Regions from separate parts of the Mesorhizobium sp. L103C105A0 genome, predicted to be linked through region 1. Evidence: predicted binding sites of a transcription regulator. Region 1 holds the regulator's gene; each other region holds the start of a gene.
The links. The regulator PhoB, encoded in region 1, activates phosphate uptake and scavenging genes when phosphate is short. The targets are predictions, from matches to a motif close to TGTCATNNANCTGTCAT.
Positions count from the first base shown of each region.

Region 2: a site for PhoB is predicted at 1,431-1,447, ahead of X727_RS138145 (alkaline phosphatase). Genes of this name have one in related genera too.
Region 3: a site for PhoB is predicted at 1,859-1,875, ahead of X727_RS150780 (ceramide glucosyltransferase). Genes of this name have one in related genera too.
Region 4: a site for PhoB is predicted at 1,636-1,652, ahead of X727_RS153040 (PhoX family phosphatase). Genes of this name have one in related genera too.

Region 1 covers NZ_AYXF01000011.1:95,182-98,613, forward strand. Annotated here, with positions in the region: gene pstB (phosphate ABC transporter ATP-binding protein PstB) at 1-458, shown strand, start outside; gene phoU (phosphate signaling complex protein PhoU) at 500-1,204, shown strand; gene phoB (phosphate regulon transcriptional regulator PhoB) at 1,221-1,910, shown strand; gene X727_RS140455 (ROK family protein) at 1,941-3,176, opposite strand.
Region 2 covers NZ_AYXF01000016.1:546-3,977, reverse strand. Annotated here, with positions in the region: gene X727_RS138145 (alkaline phosphatase) at 1-1,359, opposite strand, end outside; gene X727_RS138150 (MFS transporter) at 1,620-2,903, opposite strand; gene X727_RS138155 (TetR/AcrR family transcriptional regulator) at 2,977-3,432, shown strand, end outside.
Region 3 covers NZ_AYXF01000004.1:55,987-59,418, forward strand. Annotated here, with positions in the region: gene X727_RS150785 (O-succinylhomoserine sulfhydrylase) at 1-595, shown strand, start outside; gene X727_RS150780 (ceramide glucosyltransferase) at 607-1,758, opposite strand; gene apaG (Co2+/Mg2+ efflux protein ApaG) at 1,981-2,373, shown strand; gene X727_RS150770 (Hsp33 family molecular chaperone) at 2,557-3,432, opposite strand, start outside.
Region 4 covers NZ_AYXF01000003.1:219,191-222,622, reverse strand. Annotated here, with positions in the region: gene X727_RS153040 (PhoX family phosphatase) at 1-1,580, opposite strand, end outside; gene X727_RS153045 (hypothetical protein) at 1,698-2,093, opposite strand; gene urtA (urea ABC transporter substrate-binding protein) at 2,408-3,432, shown strand, end outside.

The DNA.
Region 1 (3,432 bases):
TCTACGAGAACGTCGCCTACGGCCCGCGCATCCATGGGCTGGCCAAGCGCAAGTCCGACATGGACCAGATCGTCGAGCAGAGCCTGAAGAAGGCTGCGATCTGGAACGAGGTCAAGGACCGCCTGCAGGAGCCCGGCACCGGCCTGTCCGGCGGCCAGCAGCAGCGCCTGTGCATCGCGCGCGCCATCGCCGTGTCGCCGGAGGTGATCCTGATGGACGAGCCCTGCTCGGCGCTCGATCCGATCGCCACCGCCCGTGTCGAGGAGCTGATCGACGAACTGCGCCAGAACTACACGATCGTCATCGTCACCCACTCGATGCAGCAGGCGGCGCGCGTCTCGCAGCGCACGGCGATGTTCCATCTCGGCTATCTCGTCGAGGAGGGCGCCACCGACAAGATGTTCACCAACCCCGACGACAAGCGCACCCAGGACTACATTACCGGCCGCTTCGGCTGAGCCGTCCGGCGGGTGAATTTTCAGGCACGAGGACCAAGATCATGGGTGAACATACCGTCGCCTCCTTCGATGAAGAGCTCGGGCAGATCAGCAAGCTGATCCGCGACATGGGCGATCTGGCAGGCTCGATGGTCAGCGGCTCGACCAGGGCGCTGCTCAATTCGGACAATGCGCTGGCACAGCGTGTCGTTTCCGACGACGCCATCATGGATGCGCGCCAGCGCGAACTGGACGACCGCGCCATCACGCTGATCGCCAAGCGCCAGCCGATGGCCAACGATCTGCGCGCCGTGGTCGGCTCGATCCGCATGGCGGGCGACCTCGAGCGCATCGGCGACCTCGCCAAGAACATCGCCAAACGCGTCGGCACCGTGGGCTTGAGCGTCACGCCGCGCGACCTCTCGCACTCCATCGATGCCATGGCGCAACTGGTGCTGATCCAGGTGCAAGGCGTCGTCGAGGAATATGCCGCCACCGATGCGGCAGCGCTTGCAAAACTCAGGAATGACGACGAGCGCATCGACGTCAAATACACGTCCGTGTTTCGTGAGCTCTTGACCTACATGATGGAAGACCCTCGCAACATCACCGCCTGCACGCATCTCTTGTTCTGCGCCAAGAATCTTGAGCGCATCGGCGATCATGTCACCAACATCGCCGAAAATGCGTATTATGTGCTGACCGGCCAGCAATTGCCCGCCAATCGTCCGAAGCAGGACGAGACGGCGATGGCCACGCCGGCCTGATGAGGGTGAACTGCCTATGATCGCGCCACGCATCATGGTCGTGGAGGACGAGGAGCCGCTGGGCGTGCTCCTCCGCTACAACCTCGAATCCGAAGGCTATCAGGTCGAGGTGGTGACACGCGGCGACGAAGCCGAGATCCGCCTGCAGGAAAACGTGCCCGATCTCCTGGTGCTCGACTGGATGGTGCCCGCTGTTTCCGGCATCGAGCTCTGCCGGCGGCTTAGAGTGCGGCCCGAAACCGAGCGGCTGCCGATCATCATGCTGACCGCGCGCGGTGAGGAAAGCGATCGCGTGCGCGGCCTGTCCACCGGTGCCGACGACTATCTGGTCAAGCCATTCTCGACGCCGGAGTTCATGGCGCGCGTGAAGGCGCTGCTGCGCCGGGCCAAGCCGGAAGTGCTGTCGAGCGTGCTCAAGGTCGGCGACATCGTGCTCGATCGAGAATCGCACCGGGTCTACCGCAAGAAGAGCGAGATCAGGCTCGGACCGACCGAGTTCCGGCTGCTCGAATTCATGATGCGCCATCCCGGCCGCGTGTTCTCGCGCAGCCAACTGCTCGACAATGTCTGGGGCGAGACGATCTATATAGACGAGCGAACCGTCGACGTCCATGTCGGGCGCTTACGCAAAGCGGTCAACAACGGCCGCATGCCGGATGTCATCCGTACCATTCGCGGCGCCGGCTACGCGATCAGGGAAGATTAGGATGCTGCGCGTCGCGCCGTTGCCGGCCATTCAGGCGACATGCTTGCCGGATTTGGCCTGAATGCCCGGCGCGAAAATCTCCTGATCGACGAAGCCGAGCGCGCGCATGGCACAGCCTTCGCGGATCAGCGGCAGCTCGTTGGGCTCGGTGTCGAAGGAGATCGATTTCGAGTGCTGGCCGCCGGCGGTCTGGGCGATCGCTTCGCGCAATGCCGGTTCGATCAGGTCGAAGGCGGCGGCGCTGACGCCTACCATGGCGACGGGTGCCGGATCGATCAGCGCAAACAGGCTGCCGAGGCCGAAGCCGAGCGCCTCGCCGGCCCTGCGATAGGCTTCGCGCTCCGGGCCGTCGGTTTCGCGGGCGCGCGCGGCGAGTGCGCGCATATCAGCGTCGCCGATATCGACCGGCTCGGCATCCTCGCCCATCATTTTGGCGCTGCGCCAGATGGCGTAGTTTCCGGCATAGGCTTCCACGCAGCCGCGCCGCCCGCAGCGGCAGAGCGCGCCGCCCGGACGGTGGATCATGTGGCCGAACTCGCCGCCCGAGGAATGGGTGCCGGTGAACAGTTCGCCTTTCAGCACCAGGCCCATGCCGATGCCGTGCGATAAGAGGATGGCGATAAAATTGTCGCGGTAGCGCTCGGGCTGGCGCCATTGCAGCGCCACCGCCATCATGTTGCAATCGTTCTCCATGGTGGCAGGAATGCCGAATTCCGCTTCCAACATGTCGGCGAAGGCAATGTCGGTCAGTGGCGTGATCGGCGACCACAGCATGGCGCGCGCCTGCGAATCGGTGATGCCCTGGATGCCCATGGCAATGCGGGCGATGCTCTGGACATCGAGGTCGGGATCCTCAAGCCGCCGCCGGACGATTGCTACGCATTCGCCAATCAGCTCGTCGCGCGGCTTGGTCAGCGTGTCCAGCCGGCGCTGTTCCTCGGCGACGACGTGGCCGGCATAGTCGATGACGGTGACGGACAGGAAATTGAGCGACAGCACGACGGTCATCACCGCCGCCGCTTCCGGGTTGAGACCAAGGCCCACCTGCGGCCGGCCGCGTTTCAGTGCGCCGGTCTCGCCAGGTTTGCCTTCAATCAGGATGCCTTCTTGAATCAGATCAGACGAGATTGCCGATATGGTCGAGTGGCTGAGGCCGGTGGTCGCCGCAATCTCGGTCCGCGACGGCTGGCCGGCCCGGCGCACGGCTGAAATCACCATCGCACGGTTGCGACGGCGCAGATCGTCGTGGCGGATTCCAACCGACATTTGTTTCCTCCCGGCCTCCTCGCGCCTCATGATAGTGACGGCGTTCGACGGCACCAGCCAAATATTGGCAGACGCCGGCAGCCCTGTCATTGTTTATTGCGGACCTCGAAAAAATTCGGCACGGCCATCAGAATCCATCAGAATCGATGTTGACAGCGCGTTATCATTGAACCAGTATTTTTTCGAGGCTCGAAAAAATAGCGCCTCTGTGTGCCGGCCCTCGGGCCAGTTTTGTCGCGCCGCACGCGGCGCAGGG
Region 2 (3,432 bases), on a different contig from region 1:
GAAGGTACCGGCGTGGATCGGGCCCGAGACGAATTCCCAGAAAGGATTGAAATCCTGGAACCGCGCCTTGTCGGGGTTGTAATAGTGCGCCGCCGTGTAGTGGACATCGGCGGTCAACCAGACCGTGTTGGTGATGCCGGCAGTCTTGATGTAGCGCAACAGGTCGGCGATCTCGAGCTCGCGGCCTTTGGGCAGGCCATTGTCGCCATTGCTGATGGCTTCCGCGCCGACCTTCTTGGCGCCGTCGTCCCAGACGACGAGGCCGAGCGGCATGTCGGCGGCAATGATCTTCCAGGTCGCCCTGGAATTCGTCAGCTCGCGCTTCAGCCATTTCGTCTGCTGTACGCCCAGCATGCGTGACTGCGGCGTCATGTCCTCCTGCATGTCGGGGCCGTTCGGGCCGCGATAGGAGCGCATGTCGAGGAAGAACACGTCGAGCAGCGGCCCATGCGCGATCTTGCGGTAGACGCGGCCGGGCTCGGACGGCTCGTAGCGGATCGTCGTCATCTCATGGAAGGCGCGCGCCGCACGCGCCGCGAGCACATGGATGGATTTTTCGGTGTAGCGGCTGTCGGCGCCGAGATTCTTCGAATCCGACCAGTTGTTCAGCACCTCGTGATCGTCCCACTGGTAGAAGGTCGGGCAGATGGCGCTCAAGGCCAGAACGTTTTTGTCCATCATGTTGTATTTCCACTGGTCGCGGTACTCATCCAGCGTCTCGGCCACCTTGCGCTTGCCGTCGATCAGGACGACGTTTTTCCACTTGCCGCCGCCAGGCAGGTCTACCTCGTCCTTCATGGCGCCATCGGCATAGATGGTGTCGCCGGAATGCAGGAAGAAATCCGGCGTGTGCCTGGCGATGGTGGCGTAGGTTTTCATGCCGGTCTCATCGATTCCCCAGCCCTGGCCGGCCGTGTCGCCCGACCAGGCGAATTTTATGTCGCGCTTCGAGGCGGGTGCTGTGCGGAAACGGCCGACGATCGGTTCGGAAACGGCGTTGATATCCGACAGGTCGGCGGCAGTCATCCGGTAGAAGATATCCTGGTCGGAGGCGAGGTCGGTAAGCAGGCGCTTGACCGTGAAGTCGCTGGCCGGCGAGGTATCGAGCGGCGCCAGCCGCGTCGCATTGGCGAAGTTTTCCGTCGACGACACTTCGAACATGACGCGCGAAGGCCGGTCGGTGCGCGTCCACACCATGCCGCTCGAGGCATCGACATCGCCGGACTGGACGCCATGGGTGAAGGCCGGGCGCTGGCTGGCGCGCGAATAATAGGGCAAAGCGAGCCCCGATGCGCCGAGCAGACCGGCGGCGCTGGCAGAGGTGACGAAAGCGCGGCGGGTCAACGAGATCTTGTTCATGGCTGTCTCCTGATGGCTTCGAACGGTGCCAGCAAGCTCCAGCTTCAATGTTTCAGCCACATCTCGGGAAGATGAAACTTTGATAACAATCGACAGGTGATCTCCGCCCTTGAGGGGGGAGATGTCGCCGAAGGCGACAGAAGGGGGTCGCCTCGCTTGGAGCGCCGACCTCTGCGCAAGAGGCTGAGTCCGGTCGCACGGACCCCCTCTGGCCGCTTCGCGGCCATCTCCCCCCTGAGGGGGGAGATTAGTACCGCGCCTTACGCCGCTTGCGGCTCCGGATCGAAAGCCGGCCTGCTCGTATTGATCAGCAGCGACAGACACGCAGCCACGATCGCCGTCATGCCGGCGATCAGGAAAGCCAGTTCGTAATTGCCCTGCAGTTCGCGCATGGTGCCGCCGAAGGCGGCGGCGGTGGCGGCGCCGACTTGGTGGCCGGCTACGATCCAGCCGAACACGATCGGGCCGCTGCGGTCACCGAAGGCCTCGTTGGCGAGCCTGAGCGTCGGCGGCACGGTGGCGATCCAGTCGAGACCGTAGAGCACGGCGAAGATGATCAGGCTGGTCGCCGAGAAGCCGGAATAGGGCAGATAGATCAGCGCCAGACCGCGAATGCCGTAGTAGACGCCGAGCAGCTTGCGCGGGTCGAAACGGTCGGTGAGCCAGCCCGAGAGCGTCGTCCCGATCAGGTCGAAAATGCCCATAAGCGACAGCAGGCCCGCGGCCTGTACCTCGGGGATGCCCATATCGCCGCAGAAGGAGATCAGATGCGTGCCGACCAGCCCGTTGGTGGTGAAGCCGCAGATGAAGAAGGTGGCGAACAGATACCAGAAGACGCGGGTGCCGGCAGCGCGGCGCAGCGTGTTGAGCGTATGCGCCAGGAAATTGCCTTGCGATGCCGGCGATACCGGCGGCACGTCATCGGCCCCGGCGCCATAGCGCACCATGCCGATCGAAGCGGGACGCTCCGGAACCAACAGCCAGACCAGCGGCAGAAGACAGGCGGTGGCGATCGAGACGGCGGTAGCGACGGGCTGCCAGCCGCCCGACTGGGCGAGCGATGCCAGCAGCGGCAGGAACACCAAGAGGCCGGTGGCGCTGGAGGCCGACATCAGCCCCATCACCAAGCCGCGATTGGTCTTGAACCAGCGGTTGACGATGGTGGCGCCGAGCACGGTGGCGACCGCGCCGGAGCCGATGCCGGAAAACACGCCCCAGGTGAGGAACAGGTGCCATGGCTCGGTCATCAGCAGGCTGAGCGCGGTCGAGCCCGACATGATCACAAGCGAGGCAAGCAGCGTGCGGCGCAAGCCGATACGCTCCATCAATGCGGCGGCAAACGGCCCGGTCAGGCCGTAAAGGAAGATGCCGATCGCGGCGGCAATCGAAACCGTATCGCGCCCCCAGCCGAAGCTTTTATCCAACGGCAGCATCATCACCGAGGGTGCGGAACGAAGCCCGGCCGCGATCAACAGGCAGAGGAAGATGACGCCAACCACGACGAAAGCGTAGCGCTGGCCAAACGGACGGGATTGAGCTATCATGTTACTGACCGGTACGTTGCAGGGTGAGGACCTGTATACGTACCGATCGGTAACACGTCAATCGAGTCATACCATGCCAACGGACAAAAATTTTGAACTGACCATCAAGGACGGTCATGCAGTGGCACCGCCCAAGGCTGCCAAGAAAATCCTCGACGTGGCGTACGACCTGTTCTACCGCCGCGGCATCCGGGCGATCGGCGTCGACGAGATCGTCAAGCGCGCCGGCGTCACCAAGCCCAGCCTCTACCGCAGCTTTCCCTCCAAGGACGAGCTCGCCGCTTCCTATCTCAGGCAATATGACCGTGAGTATTGGGAGCGTTTCGACGAAGCCGTGGCTGCCCACCCCGGCGACCCGCGCGCACAGCTCAGGGCTTTCCTGACTCGCGTCGGCAAGCGCACGCAAAGGCCGGACTATCGCGGCTGCGGCATGACCAACGCGGCGGTGGAATATCCCGAACATGGCCATCCGGCGCGTGTCGTCAGCGAGGCCAACAAGCAGGAGCTGCGCCACCGCCTGCGCGCCATG
Region 3 (3,432 bases), on a different contig from region 1:
CGGCGCCCATATCGTTGTCTACTCCGCGACCAAGCACATTGACGGCCAGGGACGCTGTCTCGGCGGCATCATCCTGTCGGACAAGAAATGGATCGACGAGAATTTGCACGACTATTTCCGCCACACCGGCCCGAGCCTGTCGCCGTTCAACGCCTGGACGCTGCTCAAGGGCCTGGAGACGCTGCCGGTTCGGGTGCGCCAGCAGACGGAAAGCGCGGCCAAGATCGCGGATTTCCTGGCAGGACGGCCGGAAATCGCCCGCGTCATCTATCCCGGCCGCGCCGACCACCCGCAGGCCGACATCGTCAAGAAGCAGATGACGGGCGGATCGACGCTGATCTGCCTCGACGTTAAGGGCGGCAAGCAGGCGGCCTTCGCCTTGCAGAACGCGCTCGACATCGTGCTGATCTCCAACAATCTCGGCGACGCCAAGAGCCTGATCACCCATCCGGCGACCACCACGCACAAGAACCTCAGCGACGAAGCTCGCGCCGAGCTTGGCATCGGGCCGGGAACGCTCAGGCTGTCGGTCGGTCTTGAGGATACGGACGATCTGCTGGAGGACGTTGCGCAGGCGCTGAAGGCCGCCGGATAGGCCGCGAGGCGTCACGCTCCCGACGAAACCTCTTCCAGTTCGGCCGTCTTGGTGCCGATGGTCATGATGTTGCCGCGCCAGTCGACGGCGCCGCTCAGCCAGCCGCGCGCCCAGATGGCGGGAAGCATCATGTCGCGCACCATCATCGCCGGGACCATGCGCAGCGACAGGTGCCAGCCCTTGGCCGCGGCCAGCGCGCATTCGGGAATGTAGGCCGCCGTCAGCACGGCCAACACCGTGGCCGGCAGGCTGATGCCGGCACTTGCGGCCGCCACCAGCGCCAACGCCAACGGCACGGCGACGCCGGTCAGGATCTCGGGTGCGAAAAACAGCGGGAAAGTGACGCGGCGCAACCGCGCCCAGCGCGCCTGGCGCGACCAGATGTCGGCAAGTCGGCGCTGCCCCAGTGGTTGCTCGAAAGGCGAGGCAACGAGATTGACGCGCAGGCCCAGTCCGTTGACCAGCTTGGTTGCAGCAGCATCCTCGGCGATCTCGGCGGCCAGCGCGCGGATACCGCCACTGGTATCGAGCATCGGCTTGTTCCACAGCATGCTCTTGCCTTGGGCAAAGCCGAGACCGAGCGCCTCGCCGGCATATTGCCAGCGCGCCTGCAGCGTGTTGAGGAACGCGCATTCGACCTCGGCCCAAAAGCCATGCGGCCGAGAGCCGATCGGCGTCGAGCAGATAAGCCCGGTATTGGTCCGCCAGGCCGCCATCAGGTGCTGGACGTAATCCCTTGGCATCAGCACGTTGGAATCCGCCAGAATAACCCAATGATAGCGCGCCGCTTCCCAGCCCTTGACGCAGTTGTTGAGCTTCGGGTTGCTGCTGACGCGGTCGTCGCCGATCAGCAGCCGGGCCGGCACGTTGGGAAACAGGACGATCGCCCTGTTTATCAGTTTGACGACGGGATCGTCGGCGTCAGCGACGCAGAAGATCAGTTCGTAGCGCGGCCAGTCGAGCGAGAAGGCTCGCTGCAGCGTCTCTTGTGTGAACGGCTCCACGCCGCGCGACGGCACGACGATCGACACCGGCGGCTGCTCGTTGGACGGCGGAGGGATGAGACGGCGCGCTTTCAGCTTCGACGATGCAAGCAGGATGCTGGCGAGATTGGAAAGAAGCAAAGCGGAGGAAGCGAAGGCGGCTGTGAGAGCTGGTTCCATCGAGATCTGGTCACTCCGGAAAGGCCGCTCGCGGCTGCTTTGTCAGTCGACAGATGGGCCTTGAGTCGCCGGCAAGGTTTGCGCACACCAACATTGTCATGTGTCACTTAAATGACATTGTTTGTCGGCACCTGCGCTTTGAGGCTGGCAGGACATGCCGCTCTGCGCGTATCAAACCGCATGGCGCGACAAATGTTCCCTGCCGCGCAACCGGAGCAGCCCATGTACCGCGCCGTCACGCGCAACATCGAAGTGCAGGTCAGACCGTTCTACCTGGAGGACCGCTCGGACCCGGCGGAGAACCGCTATGTCTGGGGCTACCAGGTGACGATCGACAACCAGTCGGACGATTTCGTGCAGCTTATGGCGCGTTACTGGCACATCACCGACGGCAGCGGCCGGGTCGAGGAAGTGCGTGGCGCCGGCGTGGTCGGCGACCAGCCTGAGCTCAATCCCGGCGACAGCTATCAATACACGTCAGGCTGCCCGCTCTCGACGCCGTCCGGCTTCATGGTCGGCCACTACACCATGCGCAACAAAAAGGGCGAGACGTTCGACGTCGCTATTCCCGCGTTTTCGCTGGATCTGCCGGGGACGCGGCGGACGGTGAATTAGGGGTTTTCTCCCCATCTCTATACGGGGAGAAATGCCCGGCAGGGCAATGAGGCGCCGCGGACTCATGAGGTTATCTTCCACGCACATGACGTAGGCTATGCGCGGCCATTCACCAAAGTTCGCGCTGCCCCTCATCCGCCCTTCGGGCACCTTCTCCCCGTGAACGGGGAGAAGGAAGAGATGCTACTGAGCTGCAAACTCCGCCGGGTCGAAGTCGTACTGCTTCGAGCAGAACTCGCAGGCGACGTGGATGCCGCCATCTTCGGTGCTGTCCTTGATCTCCTGCGCGGAAAACCCCTCGAGGATGCCGCGTATCTTGTCCCTTGAGCAGGAACATTGGTCGGCGACCGGCACGCCGCCGAAGACGCGCACGCCATGTTCGTGGAACAGCCTGTAGAGCAGCCGCTCGGCGCCGATGGTCGGGTCGATCAGCTCGGTCGGCTCGATGGTGCCGAGCAGCGCCACCAGCTCGCGCCACGAATTGTCGGCCGGCTCCTGCGTCACGTCACGCGGATCGCCGTCGCCGCCCGAAATGTCGGGCACGCGCATGCGCTCGGGCGACTGCGGCAGGAACTGCGCCAGGATACCGCCGGCGCGCCACTGCTCGCGCGCACCGCCGGGGCCGGGCGTCAGCAGCTTGGCCACCGACAGCCTGAGGTCGGTCGGGATCTGCTCCGACTGGCGGAAATAGGTGCGCGCGGCGTCTTCCAGCGTCTCGCCGTCGAGCTGGACGATGCCCTGATAGCGCTGCGTGTGCGCGCCCTGGTCGATGGTCAGCGCCAAAACGCCGCTGCCCAGCAGCGTCTGCTGCGAGGTCTGGCCTGCGGCCACCAGGGCCTCCAGCCGGTCGGCGTCGAAACGCGCATAGGCGCGCAATGACGAAGGCGTGGAGAAATCCGCGACCAGCATGTCGACCGGCCCGTCGGTGCGGGTCTGCAGGATGAACTTGCCTTCGAATTTGAGCGAGGTGCCGAGCAGCACCGTCAGCACACAGGCTTCCGCGAGCAGGCGGGCGACCGGCTCGGGATAGTCGTGACGGTTGAGGATGGCGTCGAGCAT
Region 4 (3,432 bases), on a different contig from region 1:
TCGGGGCAGACGAACCAGCCATTGTCCGACGTATCCGGATGGAAGGTGGCGCCGACCTTGGCATCCCTGGGATTGCCGCAGAGCACGAACAGGTCCCAGGCATAGTTTTCGGCCGTGTGGTCGGCGTCCGCGCCGCGGCCGCCGGGCGGGATCAGTTCGACAATATGGCCCCAGAGATTTTCCGGCCGCGTGTTGGCCGGATTGACCTTTGACTGGTCGCGCTTCTTGTTCTTGGTCATCACCGCATAGACGCGGCCGGTCACCGGATTGGTCTCGATGTCCTCGGGCCGGTCCATCGGCGTGGCGCCGAGCGCATCTGCCGCAAACCGCGTCTTCAACAGCACCTCGGCCTGGTCGGCAAAACCGTTCTCGACGGTAAGCTTGCCCTGGCCGTGCACCAACGGCAGCCACGTCATCGAGCCATCGGCATCGAAGCGGGCGACCGACAGCACGCCATCGTCGAGCAGATCGGCGCCGGAGGCCGGGTTGGCCTTGTCATAGGCCTTGGCCGAGACGAAGCGGTACATATATTCGAAATAGTCGTCGTCACCCATATAGACGACAACGCGGCCGTCCTTGTTGAGGACCACGGTCGAGGCCTCATGCGACATGCGGCCAAGTGCCGTGCGCTTCACCGGCCTGGACTGAGGATCGTAAGGGTCGATCTCGACCACCCAGTCGAAGCGGTTGGCCTCGTTCGGTTCCTTGTCGAGGTTGAAGCGGTCATGGAAGCGGCCGCGGCCATAGATGTCGGAGCCGTCGAAGCCGTAACGGTCGAGCAGGTCGGCAGTCGGCGCCTTTTTCGGGTCGCCGCCGAAAATGTCGGACACGCCTTCCTCGCAGGTCAGCACCGTACCCCAGGGGGTGAAACCGCCGCTGCAGTTGTAGCTGGTGCCGAGCACTTTGGTGCCAGTCGCGTCGGCCGAGGTCTTCATCAGCGCATGGCCGGCAACCGGTCCGGAAACGGTCATTTCGGTGTTGGCGGTGATGCGGCGGTTCAGCGGACTGTCGGCTACGGTTTCCCACTTGCCGTCCTTCAATTGCACCTCGACGATCGAATGGCCCATCGCGGCCATGCCGAGATCGACCTGTTCCTTGGTCATCGTCTTGCCGGCATCGCCCTCGGTCATCCCCGGAAACATCACATTGGGCGAGATGTATTCGTTGTTGACGCAGAGCAGGCCATGATCAGAATTCACCGTGCCCTTCGGCAGCGGCATGAAGGCGATGTAGTCGCAATTGTAGCCGAAGCGCTTTTCCTGTTCCTCCGCCGCGACCTTGTTGCCGTCGAATTCGGCGAGGCCAGCTGCAAGCGGATCGCCCCAGCGCGCGACGATGGTCGTCTCATAGCCTTCGGCGGCGGCATGGGTCTTGTCGTAGACCCGCTTCAGCTCGGGAAAGCCGAGCGTCGACTGCGCTGCGGCGGCATGCGTTTCGCCGGCAAACAAGGAGCCGACAAAGCTGCCGCCGGCAATCAGCGCGCCGGAGGCGAGGCTGCCTTTCAAAAGAGACCGGCGCGAGACGCGCTCGGCAATGATTTCGCGGATGACGGGGGAGGATGAAGACGGTGTATTGGCCATGGTGTCTGCCTCTCAGGGTGGATGTTACGGCGCACCGTTGCCCTAGTCTGCTTAGGCAACATTCACATGACATAGGAGGAAGGTTTTGCCGCAACTGGGCGCGGCACTACGCATCGCTCAGCCCTTGGTGCAGGTCGAGGCGGTGAAGGCGCCGTCGGGCTGCTTCAGAATGATGTCGAATGACGGGGCGGTCTCGCCGTCCAGTGTTGCCTGTGTCATGGAGACGGAGTTGCCACCGGTGGTATAGCCGCCCAGCGGCCCGAGCCAGGTTATCTCGCCATTGGCATTCATCTGATAGTTGTAGCCTTGCGTCCCGGTGCCGAATGTCACCGGGCCGGTATAGACATTGCCCTTGATGGTGATGTCGCCGAGGTTGAGGAAGGCGCCGAGCAGGTAGACCTCGCAATGATAGGTGCCGTCCGGAAGCTTGCCCTCGCTGAAATCGGCGCGCGCGGCGCCGCTCGTTGCCATCAGCAGCAGGATGCAGGAAATGCGTGAGATGCGAGATGTCATGACGTCTCTCTTTTGAAGGGCGAGCTTGCCCTATTTTTGCGCGGTGCCGCAACATTGTTCGCCCGGAAACCACGGCCGGAGATCAAAAACTAGGCATTTGTCTCAATTGGGCGAAAATTAGGCAAAAGTCGTGTGCGCTGCGCAAATTTGCCTCAATCAATTTTTACCGGCTGCCTTTGTTGTTTCTCCAGGCTAATATACCAACCGGCTGATAACGCTCGGCTATTCCATCTTTATGAGCGGCGCCTTCGCGTTTGGCACGGCAGTTGCTTTGCATTGTCGCGGTGCAATCAAACAGCTTGGGAGTCTTCGGTATGAGGGGTAATTTCTCCACAATAACAAAAATGTTTTCGGCGGGCGTGATCGCCGCCGGCCTGTCGATGTCGTCTCCGGCCAAGGCCGCCGAAGACACGATCAAGGTCGGCATTCTGCATTCGCTGTCGGGGACCATGGCGATTTCGGAGACGACGCTGAAAGACGCCATGCTGATGCTCATCGAAGAGCAGAATGCCAAGGGCGGTCTGCTCGGCAAGAAGCTCGAGGCGGTCGTTGTCGATCCGGCCTCCAACTGGCCGCTCTTCGCCGAAAAGGCGCGCGAGCTGATCTCGAAGGACAAGGTCGCCGCCGTGTTCGGCTGCTGGACCTCGGTGTCGCGCAAATCGGTGTTGCCGGTGTTCTCGGAACTCGACAACATCCTGTTCTACCCCGTCCAGTATGAGGGCGAGGAAAGCGAGCGCAACGTGTTCTACACCGGCGCCGCCCCGAACCAGCAGGCGATTCCTGCCGTCGATTATCTCATGAGCGAGGACGGTGGCTCGGTGAAGCGCTGGGTGCTGGAAGGCACCGACTACGTCTATCCCCGAACCACCAACAAAATCCTCGAGGCCTATCTGAAGGCCAAGGGCGTCGCCGCCGAAGACATCATGGTCAACTACACGCCGTTCGGCTTCTCCGACTGGCAGACCGAAGTCTCCGCAATCAAGAAATTCGGCTCGGCCGGCAAGAAGACCGCCGTCGTCTCGACCGTCAATGGCGACGCCAACGTTCCGTTCTACAAGGAACTCGGCAACCAGGGCATCAAGGCCGAGGACATCCCGGTCATGGCCTTTTCGGTCGGTGAGGAAGAACTGGCCGGTCTCGATACCGCGCCGCTGGTCGGCCATCTCGCTGCCTGGAACTATTTCGAGAGCGTCGACACACCCGAAAACAAGAAGTTCATCGCCGACTGGCACAAGTTCATCAAGAATGACAAGCGCACCACCAACGACCCGATGGAAGCTCACTATATCGGCTTCAACATGTGGGTGAAGGCGGTCGAAAAGGCTGGCACTACCGATCC